2 regions of the Candidatus Clostridium stratigraminis genome follow, and region 2 is predicted to be linked to the other one. Evidence: riboswitches for the same ligand, from Rfam matches in the RefSeq annotation. Region 2 holds a riboswitch; the other holds the start of a gene.
What was found. A riboswitch is a leader RNA that binds a small molecule or an ion and turns the genes downstream of it on or off. The one in region 2 is predicted to bind thiamine pyrophosphate.
Positions count from the first base shown of each region.

Region 1: linked by a shared signal. The riboswitch ahead of thiD (bifunctional hydroxymethylpyrimidine kinase/phosphomethylpyrimidine kinase) and the one ahead of thiT (energy-coupled thiamine transporter ThiT) in region 2 are both predicted to bind thiamine pyrophosphate.

Region 1 covers NZ_JBJHZZ010000013.1:4,557-12,339, reverse strand. Annotated here, with positions in the region: gene ACJDUG_RS14315 (ABC transporter ATP-binding protein) at 1-268, opposite strand, end outside; gene ACJDUG_RS14310 (ABC transporter ATP-binding protein) at 268-2,010, opposite strand; gene ACJDUG_RS14305 (hypothetical protein) at 2,184-2,348, opposite strand; TPP riboswitch at 2,569-2,663, shown strand; gene thiD (bifunctional hydroxymethylpyrimidine kinase/phosphomethylpyrimidine kinase) at 2,808-3,617, shown strand; gene cytX (putative hydroxymethylpyrimidine transporter CytX) at 3,604-4,767, shown strand; gene thiM (hydroxyethylthiazole kinase) at 4,820-5,617, shown strand; gene thiE (thiamine phosphate synthase) at 5,608-6,225, shown strand; gene ACJDUG_RS14280 (DUF4349 domain-containing protein) at 6,348-7,262, shown strand; gene ACJDUG_RS14275 (hypothetical protein) at 7,406-7,783, shown strand, end outside.
Region 2 covers NZ_JBJHZZ010000007.1:31,473-39,255, reverse strand. Annotated here, with positions in the region: gene ACJDUG_RS11125 (HAMP domain-containing sensor histidine kinase) at 1-1,301, shown strand, start outside; gene ACJDUG_RS11120 (response regulator transcription factor) at 1,319-2,008, shown strand; gene ACJDUG_RS11115 (Mrp/NBP35 family ATP-binding protein) at 2,167-3,009, shown strand; gene ACJDUG_RS11110 (ferredoxin) at 3,097-3,285, shown strand; gene thiT (energy-coupled thiamine transporter ThiT) at 3,369-4,061, opposite strand; TPP riboswitch at 4,162-4,264, opposite strand; gene ACJDUG_RS11100 (hypothetical protein) at 4,315-4,494, opposite strand; gene ACJDUG_RS11095 (hypothetical protein) at 4,494-4,649, opposite strand; gene ACJDUG_RS11090 (PadR family transcriptional regulator) at 4,835-5,272, opposite strand; gene ACJDUG_RS11085 (DegV family protein) at 5,276-6,121, opposite strand; gene ACJDUG_RS11080 (sensor domain-containing diguanylate cyclase) at 6,379-7,494, shown strand; gene ACJDUG_RS11075 (Ger(x)C family spore germination protein) at 7,630-7,783, opposite strand, start outside.

The DNA.
Region 1 (7,783 bases), on a different contig from region 2:
AGGCAATCATTGCTAAGAAATTGATAATAACCATAAAGACTCCTAGCATTAAGAGACCTTTGACATCATTGTTTTTAATATTATTATCAATGGCTTCCTTAAGCAAAAAAGGATTAATAATGTTAACTAGCATCACTAAAATTAGTAGAATTAAAACTATGAAAATCTTCAACTTATAGTTCTTAAGATATCCAAAAAGCCTAGCTGTCATTTCATAATTAGAGAGTCTTTTTAAATCTTCATCTTGTCTTGTGGTGTTTCTAGCCATTATACCACCTCCACTTCATCGTGTATTTCGTTAAAGTCTTTAAACTGCTCACAGTATATATCGTAGTATTTGCCCTTTTTAGCTATAAGCTCATCATGTTTTCCACTTTCAACTATATGACCATCTTCAACATACAGGATTTGATCAGCATTTTTTACCGCTGAAATTCTATGAGCTATTATAAAGGTTGTAGCAGCTTTATGACTTTCATTTAAGTTTTTAAGAAGTCTATATTCAGTTTCCATGTCTAGCGCTGAGGTTGCATCATCCAATATTAAAATATTGGAATTCCTTATAAGAGCTCTAGCAATGGATAAACGCTGTTTTTGACCACCTGATAGACCTATTCCTCTTTCACCAATCATGGTATCAAAGTTACTTTCTAATTCCTCAATAAAATCTAAAGCACAGGCTAATCTGCAGGCTTCTTTTATTTCCTCCATAGTTGCATTTTCACTTCCAAATCGAATATTTTCTTCAATACTAGCTGAAAATAAGAAAGTATCCTGCTGAACTACGGACATTTTACTTCTCAAATCTTTTAAATTTACCTGTCTAATATCATTGTTATCAATATAAATTGCACCCTCACTTACATCATAATATCTGCCTATAAGATTAACTATTGAGGATTTGCCAGAACCTGTAGTTCCCATTATGGCTACAGTGCTGCCAGCCTTTACTTTTAAATTTACATCTTTTAATACATAATCTTCTTTGTATTTAAAGGATACGTTTTTGAATTCTATATCTCCTCGAATAATAGGCAGCCTTAAGGAGTCTTCACTATCCGTAATGTTAGGCTTTATATCCATAATTTTTGCAATCTTTTTTGCAGAAGCATTAGTTTGAGCAATTAAATTTGTAAGCCAGCCAAGCATTCTCATAGGCCACACAAGCATCCAGATATATCCGCTGAAGGCCACTAAAGTACCTAAAGACATTGATTCCTTCATAACAAATATTCCACCAACTGCAACCAGCAGCACTATTGATATATTTGTTAAAAATTCAATTGGAGGAAAGTAATCTGCAATTATTCGGTTCTGCTCCATGCCTAAATTGAAGTTTTCCTTATTAAGCTTTAAAAACTTCAATATTTCATGTTTTTCTCTAGCAAAGGCCTTAACCAATCTTACACCTGCTATATTTTCCTGGGCAGCAGTATTTAATATAACGCCTTGATCGCTTAATTTTCCATAGGATTCTCCGATTTTCTTTTCAAATTTAAGTGCAAGGTAAGCTATAGGAGGCATTCCTATAAGACATACTATAGTCAGCTTCCAATTTAAAAAGAAGAGTATAGCAGAAGCTACTATGAAATATATGGCATTTTCTATAAATAATCTTATACCAAAGGAGACACTTCTCCATACATTATCTACATCTTCACCTATTCTTGACATAAGCTCTCCAGTGTTCATATTGTCAAAATAGCTAAAGGGCAGAGTTTGAATATGGTCAAATAAATCCTTTTTAATATCTATACTAATTTTTGCAGACAGTACATCAAACAGATATTCTTTAACATAACCAAGCACAGCTCTGCTTAGGGTTATAGATAAGAATCCAAGAAGGATAATCCATAAAAGATTATTTTCACCTCCTATAAATACCTTATCAGTAATTTCTTTCTGGAGATATGGGTTAAACATATCTAATGCTATGGCTAATGTCATTGCAAGTGATGGGATTATAACCATCCATTTGTATCTCCACACATATTTAAGAATTGGTTTCATTCTAATATCCCCCCTTCATACTTTAAGTTAAATTTTTGTTAGAATGAAAAAACCATGGTTATCCCATGGCTTACTAATCTTATAAGTTAGTTTCTTATAAAATTCAAATAAAAAGGCCATGGGTTTTTGCAGCCCATGACCAGTATTTCATATTAATGAAAAACCGTTTAGTATCAAGGTGTGGTCACCGATACGAAGGCAGGGCTACCATATGAAAATTTAGATAATATGCCACTAAATGCCGCACTAATTCCTTTAATGGACATAGCACTGCCATTAGCTCTGTTATTTACGCCGTTCATTTTTTGTCTTTCTACAGCTGACATATTTACTAACATTTTTCCTACCTCCTTTTATAATTAAAAATAACTTCTTAAATATAATACAACCCTTTACAACTTTTGTCAATAATTTTATAAAAAATTTGTTAAAATATTGTGTAAATTTAGAATATGTTCTTAATAATCTATTTATTATATATGATATTAAGTACAAAATTATATTATTATATTGAAATATTTTATGTAATTATGTAAAATGACATTGTAACTAATAGAATATTTTTAGCAGGGGTGCTTTTAGCTGAGAGGAAAATCCAACCCTTAGAACCTGATTTGGTTAGTACCAACGAAGGGAGCGTAACAAAATTAGCCAAATGTCTAATTCAATGTGCTGCCTTGCAGCACATTTTTTTACTTTATAGGAGGTTAAAGCCCTAAATGGGCTTTAACGGGCAGTTTGTGAACGGAAGCGAGTGGTCTTAAACTACTCAGTGTTCCGACTAAAAGGAGGAAAAAATGAAAAAAGTATTAACAATAGCTGGCTCAGACAGCTGTGGAGGAGCAGGAATACAGGCAGATTTAAAAACCATGAGTGCCTTAGGCGTTTATGGCATGAGCGTTATTACTGCTGTTACGGCACAAAATACCACAGGGGTATATGAAGTCCAAGAAATAGATAAAAAGGTTATAGAGGCGCAAATAAGGTGCATTTTTGAGGACATCGAAGTAGATGCAGTAAAGATAGGAATGGTTTCAGATGCAGAAATTATAAAGGTTATAAGAGAGCTTCTAATAAAATATAAAGCAAAAAATATAGTGCTTGATCCAGTAATGGTATCTAAGAGCGGTTATTTTCTTTTGAAACCTGAGGCAGTAAATGAGCTTAAAAATCTTATTGCAATTGCTGATATAGTTACTCCAAATATTCCTGAGGCAGAGGCTTTAACAGAGCTTAAAATTACAAGTCAAAAGGAAATGGAGCTTGCAGCATTAGATATTAATAAATTAGGTGTAAGAAATGTTCTAGTGAAGGGTGGACATAGATGCAATGATGCTAATGATGTACTATTAACAGAAGATAAGTTTCTAACTATTAATGGGCACCGAATAGCCACTAATAATACTCATGGAACAGGATGTACACTTTCCTCAGCTATTGCGTCTTATATAGCTAAGGGATTATCAGTAAAAGAAGCTGTGATTTTATCAAAGGAGTATATTACTAAGGCTATCGAAAATTCATTTCCTATTGGTAAAGGAGTAGGGCCAGTTGGTCATTTTGTAGAAGTCTATAAGAAAGCAGGAGTTTCCTATGAAGAAGATTAAAAATTCATCAATGTTTTTACTATGGGTTGGAGCTGCAATATCAATAACTGAAATCTATACTGGGGGCATTATAGCTCCCCTAGGTTTAACAAAGGGCCTTTTAGCAATTATTATAGGACACCTAATTGGTACTGCCTTTTTAGCCTTTGGAGGATATATTTCCTTTAGAGATAGCAAGAATGCAATGGATAAGGTTAGAGACTCTATGGGAAGTATTGGTGCTAAGATTATTGCACTTTTAAATATACTTCAGCTAATAGGTTGGTCGGCCATTATGATAATTCAAGGGGGGCGTGCTTTAAACAGTGTTATACCTGGCTTAAGCTTTAACTTCTCTCTTTTATTTATGGCACTGGCAGTGTTTATATGGGCTTATTCCTTTAATAACTATTCAAAACTTGTAAATGATATATCTGTAGTGGTATTAATCATTGTTTGCATATTAATGTTCTTTAAGGTTCAAGGTTCTGCCCCTGCAGCAATAAACGGTACTATGAGTTTTACTACTGCTATAGAACTTGCCATTGCAATGCCTGTATCCTGGCTTCCTCTTATAGGAGACTATGCAAAGGATGGAGAGAGCAAAGAGGGGGTGCTTATTTGGAGCTTTTTGGGTTACTTTTTTGGAAGCGTATTGATGTATGCCTTAGGTCTTTTAATCACCGTTAAATCAGGAAAGGATGTAATAGTGTTTATAGCTGGTACTGGTCTTAGTGCTGCAGCTACATTGGTGATTGTGCTATCAACTGTAACTACAACTTTCATGGATATTTTTTCAGCAGTTATTTCATCTAAACAAATTATTAAAATTAAAAATGAAAATAATTATATAATTTTGTATTCAATAATTGCAACTATTATAGCTTTTATTTTCCCAATTGAAGGCTATCAAAATTTCCTTTTAACAATTGGAAGCATATTTGTACCAGTTTATATTATTGTATTTTCAGAATATGCCTTAAAAGGGAACTGGAGCAATAAGGGTTTAAATATTATTGGTCTTTTGACTGCTGCATTGGGTACATTGATTTACAACTATTTTAATAAAGTTGCCTTTGGTATACCTACGCTATTGGTATTTGTTATTTTGATAGTTATTTATTATTTACCAAGGAAATTAATTAATAAGCCTTTAATTCAGAAAAATTAAGGTACTTGTTAACACAAATAAAAATAATAATTTTTTAAAGGAGAAGATTAGTATGATTAAAGAAGCTGCAAGTGTTATTACAAAGGTAAGAAATAAGGTTCCACTAGTACAAGCAATAACAAATTACGTTACTGTAAATGACTGTGCAAATATTTTATTAGCATTTGGGGCATCACCTGCAATGGTTGAAGCCTACGATGAGGCTTATGATTTTGCAGCAATATCTTCAGCTATATATATAAATTTAGGAACCTTAACTAAGGAACAAGAGGAAGCAGCAGTACTAGCAAGTATTTCTGCAAAGGTTAATAAGGTGCCTGTTGTGCTTGATCCAGTTGCCTGCTCAGCAATTCCACGAAAGAACTTAGTTATAAAAAGGATGCTGGAGCTTGGGAGAATTGATGTAATTAAAGGAAATGGCGGGGAAATAAAATTTTTAGCAGGACAAGCTTCAAAGACAAGGGGAGTAGATTCAGTTGATGATGGAGAAGGTCTTGAAAAGGCATGTGTAGACCTAGCTCAAAAGTACAACTGCGTTGTGGCAGCAACAGGTAAGGAAGATATTATTACAGATGGTGAAAGAGTGGCTATTATTCAAAATGGAGTAGAAATGCTTACGAAGATTACAGGAGCAGGCTGCATGCTTGGAGCTCTTTGCAGTGCTGCTGTTGGTGCAGAAAAAGACAGCTTTATTGCTGTAGTAAATGCAGTACTTTCTATAAACTTAGCAGGTGAAGCAGCTTTTAAGGAGGTTCAGCTTCCAGGGAGCTTTAGAACAAAGCTAATAGATAATGTTTATTTACTTTCTGAAGAAAGATACGCAAAGGAAGGAAAGGTAATATGGAAATAGATTATAGACTATATTTAGTTACTGATAGAGTTTTTTTAGGGAACAAGAGTTTAAAGGACGCTGTAAGTGAAGCTATAGAAGGTGGAGTAACTTTTATTCAAATAAGAGAAAAAGATATTTCCACTAGAGCTTTTTACAATATTGCGTCTGAGGTAAAAGAGGTAACTGATTATTATAAGGTTCCTCTAGTTATAAATGATAGAATAGATATAGCACAGGCCATTGATGCTGATGGAGTACATCTTGGGCAAAGTGATATGCCAATTCAAATAGCAAGAAAGATACTAGGTAAGAATAAAATAATAGGTATTTCAGTAGAAGATGTAAAAGAGGCCAAAGAGGCAGAAGGAAATGGTGCTGATTATGTGGGTGTAGGAACCGTATTTTATACTGGAACAAAAAAGGACATTAATAAGCCTATAGGACTTAATGGACTTAGAGAGGTGTGTGGTTCAATTAAAATACCTAAAGTAGCTATCGGTGGTATTAATAAATACAATCTTAAAGATATCTTAAGAGCCGGAGCAGATGGAGCAGCTATCGTATCAGCCATTTTAGGCGAAAAGGATATTAAGGAAGCTTCAAAATTATTAAAAAGTTTATTTTAAAAACATGAAAGTGAGCATTAAAATAGGAAGATTACTTCCTATTTTTTTATTTTATGGTATCCTTTTGATTTCTAGCACGTATATATAAGTAAAATTATGAACCTTAATGAGGAGGTTTTAATGTGAAAAAAATAAAGTTTATTTACATTATATTAGTAATAATATTATTATTTACAGGATGTGGCAGTAAGAGTGCCTCTAAAAACTCAGTTAGTACTGCCCCACAAGCTGCCAGCGGTTTAAATGCTCAAGACCAATCTGCTAATTCTAATTTATCTATATCCAATGAAAGTACTGCTGATAGTGCCAAAGCTACCGTTGCTACTAATACTAAGGCACCAATAAAACAGACAGATCAAGAAAAGAAAATAATAAGATTTTGTACCTTACTAATTCAAGAGGATGACCTAGGAAAGCTTTCGGACAGCATTCAAAAGAAAACCAAGGAACTTGGAGGCTACATTGAAAGTGACGATACTATGGAACAAAGACTTACTACAGTTGTAAGAATCCCTTCTGATAAGTTTGATGAATTTGTAAAGTTTACCGAGAATGGATATAAGGTTATTAGTAAAAATATAAACACCAATAATATTACAGATGCCTATGTGGATAATGATGCGAGACTTAAAAATTTAAGGGCTCAAGAAGATCAAATATTAACCATTCTTAAAAAAGCAAATACCGTGGATGAGGTTCTGAAGGTTCAAGCAGAACTTTATAGAATTAGAGGAGAAGCAGATTCTCTTGAAGCTATGAAAAAAAGCTGGGATAAGCAGGTTGATTATTCTACAATAACAATAAATGCTGATAAAAAAGCTATTGTACCAGATAGTAAGAAAACTATAATAGGAGTAAGTGAGTTTTTTAAAGCTATTGGGAAGGGCTTTTCAAATACTTCTGTTGCAATAATATTATTTCTTGAAAATTTACTTATTTTTATATTCTCTAATATTATTGTGTTAGCAATACTGGGAGCTGTGGGCTTCTTTGGATTTAGATGGTATAAGAAAAATAATAAAATAGATTCTAAATAGCCTGCTCAATATTTTTTTTAAGGATTTTGCTAAATCCAGTGTTCTATATGGAATTTTATGGAAGAATACTGATTGTTTGCATAATAATGAAAAATATTGGTAAAACTACATAAATAAATATGTAGTTTTAGGAGGCTTATAAAATGGTTAGCGACAGCAATAATAATAGTAATAATAATATGAATTCTTTAGATGATTATTTTAATTATAGCAGTTCTAATGATACAGAGATGGCTCAAGAAATTAGTAATTTAAAGGAACAATTAAGCAGTATGCAGCAAACCCTTTATGATATGCAGAGTAATTCCTATGGAGGAAGCAGTAATGAAGGCTCCGGAGAGAGCAATAATAAACAAGGTACTTCAAAAGACAGTCAAAGTAAAAATAACAATTCAAAGGATGGAGAAAAGGAAAATCCAATGCAGCAGCTTTCAAAGCAGATGAATGATTTTAGAAATGAAGCACAAAAGCAGCAGCAGCAAATCCAACAGCAGGTTCAAAAGTCCATAGAACAGGCTATG
Region 2 (7,783 bases):
TAGAAAAGGGTGTTAACTTATACAATGATATTAAAACAACTGCAGGAAGTAATCCGGAAAAATTTGAGGACAAAAGTTATATTTCTGAGCTAGACAGCAAATTAAGCAGGGTTAATTCAGGAATTATAATTAGGAAAAATAATGAAGTTATATACAATTCTAAAATTCTTGATAACTCTCCAATTATAAAAAATCTACCTAAGTTTGGCAGAAGTGACGAAGATAAAGTTGATCGCATGGAGCTGCGAGGGGATTCCTCATTAATAAGACAGCAGGATTTTTATTTTAAAGATAAAAGTGAAGGGACTATTTTTTTAGTTACTTATATTGGTCCCCTAGAGAAAATAATAGAAAGACTTATTACTACAATAATTATTGCAATTATACTTATTTTAATTTTAACTGATGGAGTCCTAACCTTTTTAGTTTCTAGAAGCGTTTTTAAACCTATAGAAGAATTAAAAAATGCAGCTAATCAAATTAAAGAGGGAAATTTGGACTTTGAAATAAAGACAAATGCTAAAGATGAAATAGGAGAACTTTGTCTAGCCTTCGAAGAAATGCGGGGTAAACTCAAAGAGTCTGTAGATATGCAATTCCAATATGAAAATAATAGGAAGGAATTGATTTCTAATATTTCACATGATTTAAAAACACCTGTTACAGCCATTAAAGGCTATGTTGAAGGCATTATGGATGGAGTAGCGGCATCACCTGAAAAGATGGATAAATATATTAAGACCATTTATAGCAAAACTACTGATATTGACAGGCTCATTGATGAATTATTTTTATTTTCAAAGCTTGATTTAAATAAACTTCCCTTTAATTTTGAAATAACTGACATTACTTCTTATATGCTAGATTGTGTGGAAGAACTTCAATTAGATTTAGAAAAGAAAAACTTTGAATTAATATATCACAATTATATTAAGGGCAGCAGTACTGTTTTAGCTGACAGAGAGAGAATAAAAAGAGTAATTACTAATATTGTAGAAAACGCTATTAAGTACACAAAAAAAGATAAAGGAAAAATTGAAATAAATTTAAGTGAAAATAATAACTATATACAATTTCAAATTAAAGATAATGGGCAAGGTATTCCGGAAAAAGATATTCCATATATTTTTGATAGATTTTTTAGAGCAGATTTATCAAGAAATACATTAACTGGAGGCAGCGGGCTTGGACTTGCAATTGCAAAGCTAATTATTGAGGAACATGGCGGTAGAATTTGGGCTGAGAGCACTGAAGGAATAGGAACAAGTATATATTTTACATTAAGACAGAAAGATATATAAAAAGGTAGTGGGATAATATGAAGAAAATACTCATAATTGAAGATGAAAGAAGCATTGCAGAGCTTGAAAGAGATTATTTAGAAATTGATGGTTTTCAAGTTGAAATTGAGGAAGATGGGGAAAAAGGTCTTAATCGAGGAAAGAGCGGGGATTATGCTTTGATAATCCTGGACTTAATGCTGCCTAGAATGGACGGTTTTGAAATATGCAAGCAGATACGCTTAGAAAAGGATATTCCAATTCTTATGGTATCGGCAAAAAAAGAGGATATTGATAAAATAAGAGGCTTGGGCCTGGGTGCTGATGATTACATAACAAAACCTTTTAGCCCAAGTGAATTAGTAGCAAGGGTAAAGGCCCATCTATCAAGATATGAAAGACTTATGGGTAAAACAGATAATAAAAAGGAGGAAATTAGAATAAGAGGCCTTTTCATAGATAAGGTTTCAAGAAGAGTTTTTATAAATAACAAGGAAGTAACTCTAACTGCAAAAGAATTTGATCTTTTAACACTTTTAGCTATGAATCCTAATAGGGTATTTAGCAAGGAGGAATTATTTGAACGTATTTGGGACTTGGATTCTATAGGTGATATAGCTACAGTTACTGTTCACATTAGAAAATTAAGGGAGAAAATCGAAGCTGATCCCTCCAACCCTCAATACGTAGAAACTTTATGGGGAGCAGGATACAGGTTTAAAATATAAATGATATTTATTTTCATTAGAAAGTGTTATAATGTTATTATCTTAAAAGGAATACAGGAGGCACAATGATTAATAATCATTGTGTACAGAATAAGGAATACAGGAGGCGTAACAATTGATAATTGTTACGTACAAATAAGGAATACAGGAGGGTTTATATGAGCAAATGTGATAACTGTGCTAGTAAAGGAAAATGCGGCAGCAATGAAGCTACCTGTTCTGCATTAATTCCTAGCTACGGCAGCATTAAAAATATAATTGGAGTAATGAGTGGGAAAGGCGGAGTAGGTAAATCTACTGTTACAGGTATTCTTGCAACTAAGCTTAGAAGTCTTGGATACAAAGTTGGAGTTTTAGATGGTGATATAACAGGACCTTCTATGCCTAGATTCTTTGGTATAAATGAAAAGAGAGCAGATATAGTCCAAGGTAAAACTGAAGAAGAGGCTAAATTTATTCCAGTTGAAACAACTACTGGGATAAAGGTAATTTCTTTAAACCTATTAACAGAGGAAGAAGAACAACCAGTCATTTGGAGAGGTCCAGTGCTTACTGGCGTTATGACTCAAATGTTTAGAGATACTGAATGGGGAGAACTTGACTATCTATTAATAGATATGCCTCCTGGAACAGGGGATTTAGCACTTACAGTTATGCAGAGCATTCCTCTTAATGGTGTTGTAATAGCAGCTACTCCACAGGATATGGTTACTATGATTGTTAAAAAGGTAGTTATTATGGCACAAAAGATGAAGATAAGGGTATTTGGTGTTGTAGAAAATATGTCTTATATTAAATGTGGAAACTGCGGTGAAAAGCTAAAGGTATTTAGTAAAAAATCCGGCAAAGAACAGGCGGAAATCTTAGGAATTCCTTTAATAGCAGAGCTTCCAATTGACCTTGACTTAGTAGAAAGCATGGAAAGTGGAAAAATTGAAGACTTTATTAATCTATCCTCAGAATATAATGACTTATTAAGAAACTTCATGACCCTACAATAATTTTTGTTATAATTAGTTTAATATAGGAAACAATATTATTGTTAATTATAAATTTTTGCATTTTCTTTAAGAAAGAGGAGGATTTTTATGAAAGCTTATGTTGATAAAGAGACTTGTATTTCCTGTGGATTATGTCCATCCTTATGCCCTGAGGTTTTTGAAATGGAGGATGACGGCAAGGCTGGTGTTATTACTGATACAGTTCCAGCTGATGCTGAAGGAAGTGCTAAGGAAGCAGAAGAGTCCTGCCCGGTAAATGCTATTTCTGTATCCTAAAGAATATTAAAGACACTGAATTTTAATAGTTCAGTGTCTTTTTTAAAAATAATATAATAATTTTAGGTTTCTTGAGCTAAAAATTAATTTTTAACTGAAGATATATTTTGCTTATTTATTACTGAAAATATTTGTTTTAAAGGCAGTATAGCAAGTACAATTAAGCAGAGAATTGCATCTGGTGCAAGGTAGCCGAAATTATAGAAAAAGGAGTAATAAGCTGCAGACATACCTTGGGGAGCATAGCTGCCGTAGAATATAAGACCAGATATAAAATGAAAAATAAATCTTACAGCAATAGATATAAGTACTCCAGCAAGCATGGTGAACTTTGACTTATTTCTAAAATAGCCAGCTATACCAATAGCAGAAAAAGCTAAAGGATAATCAAAAAGAACTTGCACAGGATGTAATATATATGGTGCTAGAATAAAATCAATTACTCCAAAAATAATTCCTGTAAGAAAACCAATTTCTGGTCCATAAAATAGGGCAATAATAAAAATGGGTACCATACTTCCTAGTGTGGCACTGCCACCCATAGGAGCTTGATAAAATTTAACCATTTTTAAAACTGCTCCTAATGCAAGAGCAACCCCCACATTTGTAATTATTGAGGTTGAGAACTTAATATTTTTTACTTTAATAAAAATAACTGCTAATATTATTAAACCAATAATAGCGAAAATTGCCGATGGATGTTTGGGGACATCTGCAAACCCTTGACTAATACCACTAAAATCAATTCCTGAAAATTTTAAACTAAAACCATTCATACAAACTCTCCTCTTTTCTTTGTTGTGAAAGAAACGCCTTAGATAATATCGCCACACTATTAAGTAAAATAAAAAAACCGTATTTTGGAATACGGTTTTATATCTAACAAAATCGCTTTCCTACGCTGGTATTAACCAGATCAGGTATGAGGGTTATTGGATTAAATCCTTTTCTCAGCCTATAGGCACCCCTAGCACAAAAATATTTATTTACATCCATTATAATATATTTAGCAGCTTTTAACAATAATTTTTAAATTATAATCTGACCAATTGTGTGGTTAACCATTTGAAGCTTACTAGGCTCAAAGTTAATAGTAGAACCAGCTTTTACATTCGAAGGTAAATGAGCTAAACCGATGCTGATGTTTCTACCATCAGGAAGGGAAACATATGCTTCAGTACTAAACACTTCAATTACTATTCCTTGCATTAGCGTTCTTTCCTATTCTTAATAGTTTTATCGATGTCATGAGCATTAGTTAGGCTATTATCCATTATATCTATTCCTTCACCAACTGGTCCTTTTCTCTTGTTTGCCATAGGTACCTTTCCTACAATACCTTTTTTGCTTTTTCCTGTAGCCATTTCATCAGCTCCTAATTTAATATAAACTATATTAAATATTAAAAAGGTTTATATATTTAATATAGTAATCATAATTATTTTTGACTATTGTCTTTTAATTATTCAATTAAATTAAAAGTTAGTAATACTTTGAGGGCTATTTGAAAAAAATTAATTTGTAATATAAAAGTTAGAGAAACATCGGGTTATTTATTATATAAGTCATTATAAATAATTTTAAAAACCTCTAGTGCTTCTTCAATTTTTTCCTTCAAAAGTGTTTTCTTACTTTCAAATTCTTTAATTCCTTCTTCCGTTAAGGTGTATATTTTTTGTATTTTCTTTTTTTCATCATCCCACTTACCAATAACAAGATTATTTTTTTCAAATTTTTTCAATAGGGGATATATGCCTCCAGTACTAGGAATCCAGTTGCCGTTGGTATTTTCTCCGATTTTATGTGATATATCATTACCATTTGTGGGACCTAAGCTTAGAATATAGAGAACATATAAAGGAAGAAGGCCCTTTGTAAAAACTTGACCAACAGCCTCTTTCTCGTTTTTAATCCTTTTAAGCTCATTTAGTTTTTGCTTATATTCCTCATAAAGCCGCTTTTCTTCAGCTTTTATATCTCTATCCAACTATTACACATCCCTTACTACAACCACTCCTAAAAGGCCTGGGCCAGTATGAACACCTAAGGCAGGACTTATATCTCCAAAATGAAGAGCAGTTAAATTGGCTTCGCCTAAGAAGGAATCATAAAGCTTTTTACCTTCCTCTAGGGCACCTCCTTGCAGAACAAAAAGCTTTGCTTTGGTAGTTTTAATTGTCTCTTTAGCAATATCTATTAATTTATTTATAGACTGCTTTCTTCCCCTTACTTTTGCATAAGTAAAATATTTACCCTCCTCATCAACTGATATTATTGGCTTTATATGAAGAAATTCTCCAATAGTAGCAGACACTTTACCTATTCTGCCGCCTTTTTTTAAATATTCTAGGGTTTCTACCACATAGTATACCGAAATGCGACTTTTAATAGAGGGGAGCTCATCTACTATCTCTTCAAAACTTTTACCTTCATTTATAAGATTACCGCATTCCTCAACTATTGCACCCAATCCAGCAGAAAGGGTTTTGGAATCAAATAAACAGGTTATTAAATTTGGATGATTCTCACTTACAAGCTTAACTGCATTAAAGGTCCCAGATAAGCCTGAAGAAATTGTTATAGCAATAACATGAGTAAAGTCTTCCATTTCAAGTGTGCTATAAATGTTTTCCATATCTTGAATTGAAGGCATTGAGGTAGTTGGGATTTCTATATTTAGGTAGTCATACACCTCTTTAGGAGTAATATTAACCCGGTCTATATACTCTTTCTCCTTATAAATAATTCTTAAAGGCATTATTTTTACATTGTATTTATTTATTAACTCTACTGTTAAATCACAGGAACTATCAGAAATCAAAGCTATTTTACTCAAAATATTTACAACCTCCATATAAATTATTAGTATTATTATATATCACTATTGATATCATTATCAATAGTGATAATGATATGTTATACATTATAATTAAAATATTTATTAGAGTATTAATACCATTACAATTTAAAGCTTCGAAAATGATTGTAAACCATTAGATTTAGAATTATAATTTTCAGTAGATATATAAAAAATGGCCAGCATTAAAATAATTTATTTTATTATTAAATTATTAGGATTAGGAGTTGAACTTAATGGAAGGAAGCTTAATTTATATTTTAATTTCTATAACAGGTGTTGTGGTCATTTTAGTTATTTTACAATTTTTAGAACTAAAAAAAATAAGAAGCAGAATGGAATACACTGACAAAGTAAAAAATATATTATTTGAAGTTGCAGAAAAAATTATTAAAACTACTTCAGAAAATGAAGTTTATAGTCTTATTTTAGATACAGCCATAGAACTTGTACCAGGTGCTTCAAAAGGAAGTATTTTATTAATTGAAGAAGATAGCTTATTTCATTTTAAGACTGTTAGAGGATTTTCAGAGGAATTAAAGAAGATGACTTTAAAAAAGGAAGAGGCTTATTTATATAGTATTAATAACTTTTGTGAGACTGCTATAATTAAAAATCCAAATAGATTTGACGAAGATGTAATGAAAGAGGAGAATGTAAGAAATCTCAAAAGTTTAGAAGCCTTAGATATAAGCTGTACATTAACCTCTCCAATTTATATAGATGAGAAACTAATAGGTATGATGAGTGTAGATAGTACTTTAGCTGGAAAGACCTTTACCAATGAGGATTTGAAACTTATGAATTATATTAAAAATGAACTTCAGTTAGCTCTTAAGAATTCTTTTATTCAAAGCAAACTTAAGTATATGGCAAACTTTGATGAACTTACTGGGCTTTATAATAGGAGACTTTTCAAACAGTTTTTAACAAATGAATGCTTAAAAATAATGAGATATAAAACTGAGGGCTGCTTGGTGCTTATTGATTTGGATAATTTCAAAGTTATTAATGATAACTATGGACATAATGTGGGAGATAGGGCTTTGAAGCTGTTTGCAAATGTATTAAGAGAAAATATAAGAAAAACTGATATATATGCAAGAATGTCAGGTGACGAGTTTGTTATTTTATTTGTAAATTGTGATAAAGCTAATGCAATTGAAAGAATGGAATGTATTAGGAAGGTTGCAATAAAGGAAAAAATTGAAAATATCCCCCTTGGCTTTAGTTATGGTATTTGTAGCATTGAAGCTGATTCTAATTTGAATTCTGATGATATATTCGGCATAGCAGATAAGGAAATGTATCTAGATAAGACTGAAAAAATCAACAGATCAGCTGCAGTTTAGTTAACCGAGAGTTAAATTATGATTAAGGATAGTATTATTGGGAAACAAAGATGAAACTTAACTTGCTAATATTTGAACTTGTTTCCCTATAATAGATGAGGAATGTAATATGTAGACCACATTCCACTTTTTTTATTATTTTATAGTTCCATATCTTATAATATTTACAGCAACATCAATATTAAAAACTGCTTTAGAATAAAAATCCTTCCAATTATTATTTGACCAGTAGGTATTATATTTAGCTCGTATTATATCACCAATACCAATAGGATCACTGCCAACCTCT